DNA from 2 places in the Lysinibacillus sp. UBA5994 genome. Region 2 is predicted to be linked to the other one. Evidence: riboswitches for the same ligand, from Rfam matches in the RefSeq annotation. Region 2 holds a riboswitch; the other holds the start of a gene.
The links. A riboswitch is a leader RNA that binds a small molecule or an ion and turns the genes downstream of it on or off. The one in region 2 is predicted to bind cobalamin.
Positions count from the first base shown of each region.

Region 1 (5,393 bases), on a different contig from region 2:
ATCCTTTCTTCGCATCATGAACGGTACTATAAATGTCTTCACCTGGTGCAACAATATCCACAGATGGTCCGTAATTGGAGTAGCTTGATAGTTTGTTGCGTTCGTTTGTTGAACCAACACTAATGACACCTTCGAAAGAAGCAGGGAAGGAATATTCATCTGTCGATTCATTTCCTGCGGCCGCCACAATTGTAATCCCACTATCAATCGCCTTCTGAACGGCTTCCTTCATCAGGGGAGATTCACCATAGCCTCCTAGACTCATATTAATGACGTCAACGCCCTGCTCAATTGCATAAAGAATACCCTGTGCAATGATGAAATCATTAGCACCTTCTTTGCCGTTAAATACATCAATTGGCAGTAACTTTGCATTCGGATTAATCCCATGCCCACCTACGCCATTATCTTTTGCTGCGGCGATAATACCTGCCACATGTGTTCCGTGATCGCCTGAATAGGTAGTATTAGCAGGTGCTGCTGCATTATAGGGTGGGAGTACTTGTGACTTTAGATCGGGGTGTTTAAAATCTACACCAGAATCAATGACAGCAACTGTGACATCATGGTTGCCTGCTAATTCTAGTGCCTTATCCATTTGCAGTAAGTTTAAATGATACATCTCTTGTTTTTTAGGATCAGCTTCTTTATTAAAAGAATGATAGATGTAACTAGGAGATACACTTGATATTCCGTTTTGCTTTAAATAGTAAGAGACGGCTTTTTCGATCGATACGCCTTTATTTAGTTGTACAACATCATACCCTAATGAAGGAATGGAGCGGATGACCTTGGAGCCAATTTTTTTATGTACGTTTTTATCAAGACCTGAATGCTTGATAACAATTGTATCCTTACTCATCCATTTTTCTTCATTCTTCTCTGTTTGTTTCGCACTGTTTGCCAGCATGTTTTTCGCTTTATGCTGAGGTGCCTCAGCAAAGGCAGAAGCAGCAGGAACCATGAGTGCAGCAGATGCTACAACAGCGACTGATTTTTTATACCAACTTTTCAATTGTTATCTCTCCTTGGTGTTATAAATTAAATCTCGACTATATTAATACGGACAAATATTAGAAAAGTTTCGTAATGGAGGAAAATTTTTCTTTGCTATTTTAATTTTTGGTAGGTATAACGAAAAAACCTAGCATTGTTAAAAGCTTTAGATCTGTTCTATTAATTGTTGTAGCTCCTGCTTGGAACGAGGGATGTTGATATTTTCCTGCAATAGCTTCTTTTTTTGCAAAGCTATGACCATTTCAAAAATCCATGGACGTTCAAGATGCGCGCGATGTAACAATTCGTCTTCATAAAACAAGGTGATTGGATCACCGTTATAAATAATTTTTCCAGCCTCCATAACAATGATTAGATCGGCCCATTCATAGGCGAGAGGTATGTCATGGGTTGCTAGTAAAATGGTTCTCTCACCATCATCTAAATTGGCTAAGTATTGTAATACTTGTGTAGCATAATAATTATCAAGACCTGCTGTTGGTTCATCTAACAAAAGGACAGAGGGCTCCATCGCTAAAACACCTGCCATTGCTACACGTTTTTTCTGACCTACGCTTAAAAAATGAATGGGTTTATCAAGCAAATCTTCCACTTCGGTTTGCGCAACGGCCCATGCTATTTTTTCTTCCGTTTTTTCAGTAGACCAGCCGAGATTCAATGGGCCAAATGCTATATCTTGCTTGACGGTCCCTGAAAAAAGCTGATGATCTGCATTCTGAAAAACAATGCCGACTTTTTGGCGTAGGGCCTTTAAAGCTTTTCGACTATATTCCAGATCGTTGCCTTCGAATACAATCGTTCCAGCTGTAGGTTTTAAAATACCGTTAAGATGCTGAAATAAAGTCGATTTTCCTGCGCCATTATGTCCGAGTATGGCGATTTTTTTACCTTTTGGAATGTCTAATGTAATATCTGACAACGCCTTCGTACCATCCGCATAGGCATAAGATAATTGGTTGAGTTCAAAATAAAATGCTGTCATGTAAAATACCCTCCATATACGATGAGGACTAGTAAAATAGCTGCCATGCCTAGCCAATTTTTCTTGCTATAAGAGCCCATCTCTTGCCAGTAGACGGCCTCGCCTCCACGTGATTGCATGGCATTGTTGAGCTCTCGGCTACGCTGAAACATTTCCACAAATAATGCCACAATAAGCATGGAGACAGAGCGTAGCCATTGCATCGGTGAATGATAGCCAAGACGTGCTTGCTGGGCGAGATGTATATTTTGCATGCTTTCTAAAAACATAAAAATAAAACGATAGATTAGTTCGACGAGCTCCACTAATAAAGAGGGGAGTCGCCATTGTCGTAGCACATAACATATTCCTTGTACGGAAGTGGTTAGAATTAAAAAGTATAAACAACTAATGCTACCAAGGACAATAAAGAACAGCTGTTGCGCTGCTAACACACTTGCATTCCCAATAAAGACAGTCCAATTCCTAAATGTAAACGACCAAATATGGGCAGGGAGTGTATTCGTTGATGATGTAAAGGAAAGTAAAATAGATACGAGACTTGTTAATAAGAAAAAGCTAGGTAGCAATAATAATTTGCCGTAGTATGCAAGCGGAATTTTTGCACCTAAAATGATAAAAGCACTCATTACAAAAAATGTAATGAGTGAAAGTCGTTCATCTCTCATGATGAGCGTTATGAGAAGTAGTCCAAGTGAAAATATCATTTTTTCTAGCGGATGAACGGACGCTAGCTTATTCAGATAGGCATACTTATCAATGAGTAACATAATGGTTAACCTTCTTTGTGTTTGCCACGCATATAGCCGATGAAGTAGCCAATAAAGCCAGCTCCTATAGCTGCCTGTAGCACGAATAATAAGCTTTCGATTTCACCACTTGGTGGCTCCCATAGACTTTCAAACCATGGTTCATATTCCGCATTAATTTCACCAATAGCTGCTTCTGCTTCTCCATCAGCACCACCAAATTCAGCACCTTTTTGTATGAATAAGGGAATGATGGCTAACAACACAACAATTGCTAATAACAATAAATTTTTTTTCATTTGTTAATGTGCCTCCTTTGTTGAGAAAACACGTAACGTTTTTAATTCGCTAACATTGTATTTTTTCAAGAAATTCATCACAATGACCGTTAAAATTCCTTCACTCACTGCTAAAGGAATTTGAGTTAAGGCAAAAATACCTGCAAACTTTGTAAAGGATGCCATAAAGCCTCCAACCTCTGAAGGAAAGGCTAGTGCTAGTTGTACAGAAGTCACAATGTATGTACCTAAATCACCAAGCATAGCTGCAAAGAATATGGCTAGTGAAAATGACAACCCTACTTTTTGAGCCCCTTTAAAGACAAAGTAAGCAATAAAAGGACCAACAATAGCCATAGAAAAGGCATTAGCCCCTAAAGTTGTAATTCCTCCATGAGCTAATAATAAAGATTGAAATAATAAAACGATTGTTCCAATTACACTCATTGCTAGAGGGCCAAAGAGTACTGTCCCAAGTCCTACACCAGTTGGGTGAGAGCAACTACCTGTAACTGAAGGGATTTTTAGGGCGGATAGCACAAAGGCAAAGGCTCCTGAAAGCCCCAAAAGCATTTTGGTTTCAGGATTTTCATCAATGGTTTTTCGAATAGAACGCAATCCTAGAATGATAAATGGGATAGAGATCACCCACCAAAAAATAGCCCATTCGATTGGTAAAAAACCTTCCATGATATGCATGGCAAAGGCACGTTTTGGCACGATTAAAAAGGCCAGTAAAAAATAACTAAGTTTCCACCATGATAATTTCAAAAAGCTTTCCTCCTAACTAATTAATAGATTTTTAGAATATTGCGTGCGTAATTAAAAAAAGCACTTCTCCTTAGGTGGAAAAGTGCATAGCTAAAAAAGCAAATAACAGTCTCATCTGCTAAGCCGCACACCTATCCTCGTAGGTTGAAACGATCACTTATTTTTCGGCAGGTCTCCTGGCTCTAGTTCAATGCTTTATAGGTCTTCCCATCCGTTGGACAGTGACATATTCTATAAAGCTCCCTATTACAGTGGCGGGACCGCGCCGGACTCAAACCGGCTTCCCTTTTAAGCAAAATGACAAGCACTTTGCACCGAAAAACATTCAAATTGTGAGATTTCACGACAAAGTGTAACATGAATTTCCATAAATATGCTATACCTTTTATGAAATTTTTTAAATTAAAGGTCAACGGTGAATATTCTGATAAAATTTTGTGCGCAAATTATATAGATTGTATAAATTTCATACCTAGTTCCATTCAAAATTGATAAATTTGTCATAAATTTTTAAAGAAATATTGAAATTTTAAAATAATAAGATATGATAAAGACAGTTTTCTATTTAAAATTCTACTAAAAATTTCATATAAAACGTCAATAAGTGCTCGAATAGCTCGAGATAATAGGGAAATTGGTGAAAATCCAATACAGCCCCCGCTACTGTAATAGCTGATGAAATCGCAAAGCCACTGGTGCAAACTTGGGAAGGTGCGACAGTAAAATGAAGCTTAAGTCAGGAAACCTGCTTATTTGATTGTGCATGCAAACTTTTCGGAGGGAGAAGTTGAAGCGAAAGCGGGTACCTGTATTTCATTCTATTCGTTTTTATTTGGCTTCTACAAAACCTTTACTCTTCGTTATAGAGTAAAGGTTTTTCTTTTTCCAAAAAGCAAATGAGGGGAGACAGAAGATGACAACTTGGAATTTAGAGGGGATGAAAACACATCTCTTTATTTGCAATGGCAGTAGCTGCATGAAAAAGGATGGGGAGGAAATTACCTTAGCCATTCGAGATGAGATACAGCGGCAAGCACTCGATCAGGAAATACATACGACAAGAACGCGCTGTAATGGACGCTGCAAGGATGCTTGTGTGGTAATCGCTTATCCTCAAGGAAACTGGTATCGTGTGCCATCAACAGAGCATGCTAGAACACTAGTACAAGATTTACATCATGAATCCTTATACAACGAACATGTCTTTACACTTCGTGAAGGTACATTACAGCGTACTGCTCAAACAACTGCCATTAAAGGGATCGAAAAGGTGAAAGAGGGGTAACAACATGGCGCAAAAAGGAAAAATTTTCGTAGTAGGCTTTGGACCTGGAGATTTTAAGCATATTACGACACGTGCAGTAGAGGCTTTACAACAAAGTGATATGATTATAGGCTATAAAACCTATGTAGAGCTGATTCAAGATTTAGTAAGTGCAAAATCGATTGTTAGTACAGGCATGACAGAAGAAGTGTCGCGTGCACAGGAAGCCGTTCGTCAAGCTGAAGCAGGGAGCATCGTCTCAGTAATTTCGAGTGGTGATGCAGGCGTCTATGGCATGGCAGGATTAGTCTATGAGGTGTTAATTGAGCTAG
Region 1 covers NZ_DJAU01000056.1:141,319-146,711, forward strand. Annotated here, with positions in the region: gene B3D98_RS16945 (S8 family serine peptidase) at 1-1,015, opposite strand, end outside; gene B3D98_RS16950 (energy-coupling factor ABC transporter ATP-binding protein) at 1,163-1,999, opposite strand; gene cbiQ (cobalt ECF transporter T component CbiQ) at 1,996-2,769, opposite strand; gene B3D98_RS16960 (energy-coupling factor ABC transporter substrate-binding protein) at 2,775-3,047, opposite strand; gene B3D98_RS16965 (energy-coupling factor ABC transporter permease) at 3,051-3,797, opposite strand; cobalamin riboswitch at 3,947-4,131, opposite strand; cobalamin riboswitch at 4,383-4,564, shown strand; gene B3D98_RS16970 ((2Fe-2S) ferredoxin domain-containing protein) at 4,711-5,082, shown strand; gene cobJ (precorrin-3B C(17)-methyltransferase) at 5,087-5,393, shown strand, end outside.
Region 1: linked by a shared signal. The riboswitch ahead of B3D98_RS16965 (energy-coupling factor ABC transporter permease) and the one ahead of B3D98_RS02205 (ABC transporter substrate-binding protein) in region 2 are both predicted to bind cobalamin.

Region 2 (5,393 bases):
TAGAGTTTGTTGTCAGTTACTTTGCTATTCAGCGTATTGGAGCGATCGTTGTGCCAGTCAATGCGAAGTTTACATTGCAAGAAGTAGAGTACGTGGCGCAGCATGCCGAGGCAAAGGCAATTGTCGTACATGAGGTTATTTTTGCAGCAGTTGAACAGCTAGCCGGTATTCCGTTAAAAATTAAAACAGGTCAAGAAAAAGTGGGATGGCATCAGTATGAATCAATGCTTCAAAATGCTAGTACACAAACAATTGATTGTCAGTTACAAGAGGATGACCCTTCCACGATTTTATATACATCTGGCACGACAGGAAAACCAAAGGGTGTGTTATTTAGCTACCGTAATATTTTAACAGTGGCGCAAATGATAGCTGTTGAAATGGAGGTAAAGTCTGAGAGCCGTATTTTGCTTATGATGCCATTAACACACTCTGCACCATTACATTTATTTTTAATGGCGGGTGTATTGGTAGGCTCAACAAATGTATTAACACCAACTTTTACACCCGATTTATTCATTGATTCCATTGAAAAGGAGAAAACAACACATTTCTTTGGTGCACCTGTTGCTTATTTATTAACGGCACAACTGCCAAGGCTACATTCGGCAGATTTGTCTTCTATGAAATGGTGGGTCTATGGTGGGGCACCGTTATCTCAAAGTGAGGTTCGGTTCATTCAGCAGGCATTCCGCACAAATAATTTGACTTGTGTATATGGATTAACAGAGGCAGGGCCAAGTGGTTCATTATTATTTGGCAAGGAGCATGAAGCAAAGGCAGGAAGTATTGGTCAGCGGGCGCCACTTGGTACAGAGTTGCGTATTGTGAATGACAGTGGAGAAGATGTAAATGTAGGCGAAGTAGGGGAAATTGTCTTGTTGGGTGAGGGCAACATGCTTGGCTACTATAAGGATGAAGTAGCTACTAATGAAGCCTTTATTGATGGTTGGTTAAAAACAGGAGATCTAGCTCGCAAGGATGAAGATGGTTTTATTTGGATCGTAGATCGTAAAAAGGATGTCATTATTTCGGGAGGTGTCAACATTTATCCGAAAGAAATTGAAGATTGTTTATTGAGCTTTGAAGGTATATTCGAGGTTGCGGTAATTGGTGTACCACATCCGCAATGGGGGGAAACTGTAAAGGCGGTGTATTCTGCTAAACAAGACATCCATGAGGAATCTTTGAAAGCTTATTTAGAGGAGCATCTTGCAAAGTTTAAAATACCACGTATTTTTGAAAAAGTAGAAGCGCTACCACGCAATGCATCAGGCAAAATATTAAAACAAAATTTAAAGGGGCAAGAGGTGAGATAGCATGAAAGTATTACAACAAGAAGCAATGCGTACTACGAACTTTTTTACTGAAGATGACACGCTTCAAAAAATAGTAGAAATGATGTTAGATAAAGAGTTTTTATCCTATGCCCAACGAGAGTTAACAGATTTTGGTGAGCTATGTGCAGGTGATATTGATACGAGGGCAAAGCATACAGATCGACAGGGTGAGCCTCGCCTTCAAAGATATGATGCCTATGGTGAAGAGATATCGGAGGTTTGGGTTAATGATGGCTATAAAAAAACGATTGAAGAGACATATAATACTGGGATTGTAGGCTATGTACACAAGCATATTCCGCAGCTAGGACACAAGGGGAATTATGTTTATAGCTTTGCACAAGGTTATTTGCTATCACATGCAGAGCCCGGTTTTTATTGTCCGGTAACATTGACAATGGCAACTGCCTATCTATTAGATCATTATGCAGATGAAGAGGTAAAGCAGCGTTTTTTACCACATGTGTGTGCAACAGGTGACACAGATTTATATGAAGGTGCGACCTTTTTAACAGAACGTCAAGGGGGCTCTGACGTAGGTGCAAATGTGGTGGAGGCGAGAATGGATGGCACTGCTTATCGTCTATATGGTGAAAAATATTTTGCATCAAATGCGGGCATGTGTGGTGTAGCGATGGTATTGGCACGTCTAGAAGGTGCGCCAGCAGGTTCCAAAGGCTTAACATTGTTTGCAGTTCCTTGGCGCAAAGAAGATGGAACAACAAATCATCTACGTATTCGCCGACTGAAAGATAAGCTAGGCGTTCGGGCAGTTCCCTCTGGTGAGGTAGAATTTGATGGTACACTTGCCTATGTTGTAGGGGAGCAAAATAAAGGGATTTATTATATGCTAGAAGCACTAAATCTCTCTAGAATTTGTAATGCAGTCGCTTCAATTGGTATTATGCGTCGCGGCTTCTTAGAGGCAAAACATTATGTAAGCAATCGACATGCATTTGGCAAGCCCTTAACACAGTACCCTATGATTCAGGATACTTTAGGGAAATTTGCAGCTAAGTTGCACGTGGAAGTAGCGACAGTTTTTGACCTTATCCAATTATACGATAAAGTGACAAGTGGACAGGGAACTCAGCAAGATCTTATTATGAATCGTTTATATATTGCCATTATGAAAAAGGAAACAGCAGAGCAAGCTGTTCATTATGCTAGTGAGGCAATTGAATTACACGGAGGTAATGGCTATATAGAAGACTTTGTAACGCCCCGCTTATTAAGAGACGCCCAAGTGTTAACGGTGTGGGAAGGGACGGCTAATATTTTGGCCTTAGAACTCATTCGTTTAGTAGATAAGTTTCATGCTCATGAACTGTTTGTACAGGAGATGGAGGAACGATTAGACAAATTAGCTGACAGCTCACTAGTACAAATCGTTAAAGAACAATTGGCGAATATGTCTGTGAAACTGCAAATTTTTAGCGCTTTAGACGAGGCAACGAAAACTTTTGAAGCTAAAGGTATGGCGGAAAAAATGGCTCACCTTTATGAAAGTGTCATAGCGGTTGAGTGGGCACATAAATTTGGTGGGAAATATGAAAAACTAGCAGACGTTTATTTAGAACAGACATGGTCATTAAGAGAAATGGGTGCTCAAATGAAAACAGTCCAATACTTTTCTGAAATTGTATAATGGCCGGGGAGTCGTCTTGAATGGAGGCGACTTTTTTCATTTTCATGTATAATGAAATCAACTGAATATTATAAAGGTTCTTTACTTAAGTAAAGTGAAAAGGGAAATCGGTGTAATTCCGATGCGGTCCCGCCACTGTAAGTGTGAGTTTTTTCAAATGATGCCACTGAAGATTTCGGGAAGGCTTGAAAAATCGCAAGTAGCACTAGCCAGGAGACCTGCCTTTATAACGACATGACAACCTACGAGGATAGGGTGGTGGATTTTGTATCAGTTTTTTGGTGCGATTTTGCCCCCTCATCGATCAAAGATGAGGGGTTTTATTTTGATGTAGAGTAAAGCGAAATGTCGCACGGATCAACGAAGGAGGATTCACATGAAGAAATTTTGGAAAATAGGATTATCAGCATTTTTAGCAGTAGGCTTGCTAGCTGCTTGTGGGCAGGAAGCAAAAGATAACAAACCATCTAACGAGCAGCAAACACAGCAAGAAACAGCACAGGTGGATGAAGCAACATTCCCAATGACGATAACAGATGCCCTTGGTAAGGACATTACACTTGAAGCACCTCCTGAGAAAATTGTTTCACTCATTCCGAGTAATACTGAAATCCTTTTTGGACTAGGTTTAAATGATGAAATAGTTGGTGTTACGGACAACGACGATTATCCGCCAGAGGCAGCTGAGAAGGATAAGGTTGGGGGTATGGAATACGATATTGAAAAAATTATTGCCTTAAAACCAGATATCGTTTTTTCACACGAATCTAGCATGTCTCTTTCAGAAGAGGCTATTGCACAGCTTGAATCAGCAGGTTTGAAAGTATTTGTTGTAAAAAATGCACAAGACTTTAATGAAACATATACAACAATTGAGCAACTTGGACGTGCTACAGGGAAATTACCAGAGGCAGAAAAAATTGTCGCTAATATGAAGGCAAAAGTAGAAGAAGTTTTGTCTAAAGTCAAGGATGTTGAACCCAAAAAAGTGTTAGTTGAAGCATCAGATGAGCCAGATATTTATACAGCTGGCAATGGTACATTTATGAACGCGATGCTTGAAATGATCAATGCAGACAATGTAGCTGTAGATGGCGATAATTGGTATAAAATTGATGCAGAACAAATTATCGCAAAAAATCCAGATGTCATCGTGGTGACATATCATTATGTACCAGATATTTTAACGAAAATACCAAAACGTGCAGGCTTTGATACGATTAATGCCGTAAAAAATAATGCGATTGTGCAGGTAGATGAAAGTACGACAAGTCGTCAAGGGCCACGTTTAGCTGAAGGTCTAGAAGAATTAGCAAAAGCAATCTATCCTGAGGTATTTAAGTGAAAAAAATAGCACTAGCCTATACATTAACATGTACGCTTCTTCTTATTAGCATCTGGTGTGGCGTAGCGATAGGCTCGGTTCATATTCCATTAGAAGTATTGTGGAATAAGGCGGTTGATGAAACAGCCGCCAATATCTTTTGGAAAATTCGTTTACCTCGTGTGTTATTAGCGGGACTAGTAGGCGCATCTCTAGCTATTGCTGGAGCAGCTTTCCAAGGTTTATTAAAAAATCCATTAGCAGATCCATATACACTAGGGGTTTCATCAGGGGCTTCTGTTGGTGCTGTTTTAACGATCTTTTTTAGTATTTCTATACCTGTTGTCGGTTTGTATGCGCTGCCAATCTTCAGTATGATTGGTGCTATCATTACGATGGTAGTTGTTATGAGCTTTGCTAGACTCGTAGACCGCTCATTAAAAATGGAAACGTTGATATTAACAGGTGTTATTTTTAGTTCATTTTTAGGTTCCCTCATTTCATTAATGATTGCCTTATCTGGTGAAGAATTACGTCAGGTAATAGGCTGGCTACTTGGTTCTGTTTCGATGCGTGGTTGGCCATATGTCCAAATGATCATTCCATTTGTGATTGTAGGTTCAATAATGCTATGGACACAAAGACGAGAATTAAATGTCTTGTTGTATGGTGAAGAGCGAGCAAAACATTTAGGTGTTAATGTAAAGCGCAGTAAATATTTGATATTAACAGGTGGCTCTATGCTAACTGGAGCAGCTGTAGCAGTTTCTGGCACAATTGGCTTTGTAGGATTAGTAGTGCCGCATATGACAAGGATGATTTGGGGTTCTGATCATCGCCACTTATTACCATTATCTTTTTTCAATGGTGCAACATTACTCATTATTTGCGACTTAGTAGCACGAACAATCATTGTGCCAAGAGAGCTACCAATTGGTGTTATTACGGCATTTATTGGAGCACCTGTTTTCTCCTATATTTTTTATAAGCAGCGAAGAAGCAAGGGGGTACGGGCATGATTGTTGTTGAACATCTATCAGGTGGCTATGAAGATGTACCAATCGTCAGGGACATTAGTTTT
Region 2 covers NZ_DJAU01000007.1:13,551-18,943, reverse strand. Annotated here, with positions in the region: gene B3D98_RS02215 (class I adenylate-forming enzyme family protein) at 1-1,319, shown strand, start outside; gene B3D98_RS02210 (acyl-CoA dehydrogenase family protein) at 1,321-2,988, shown strand; cobalamin riboswitch at 3,046-3,228, shown strand; gene B3D98_RS02205 (ABC transporter substrate-binding protein) at 3,365-4,333, shown strand; gene B3D98_RS02200 (FecCD family ABC transporter permease) at 4,330-5,331, shown strand; gene B3D98_RS02195 (adenosylcobinamide amidohydrolase) at 5,328-5,393, shown strand, end outside.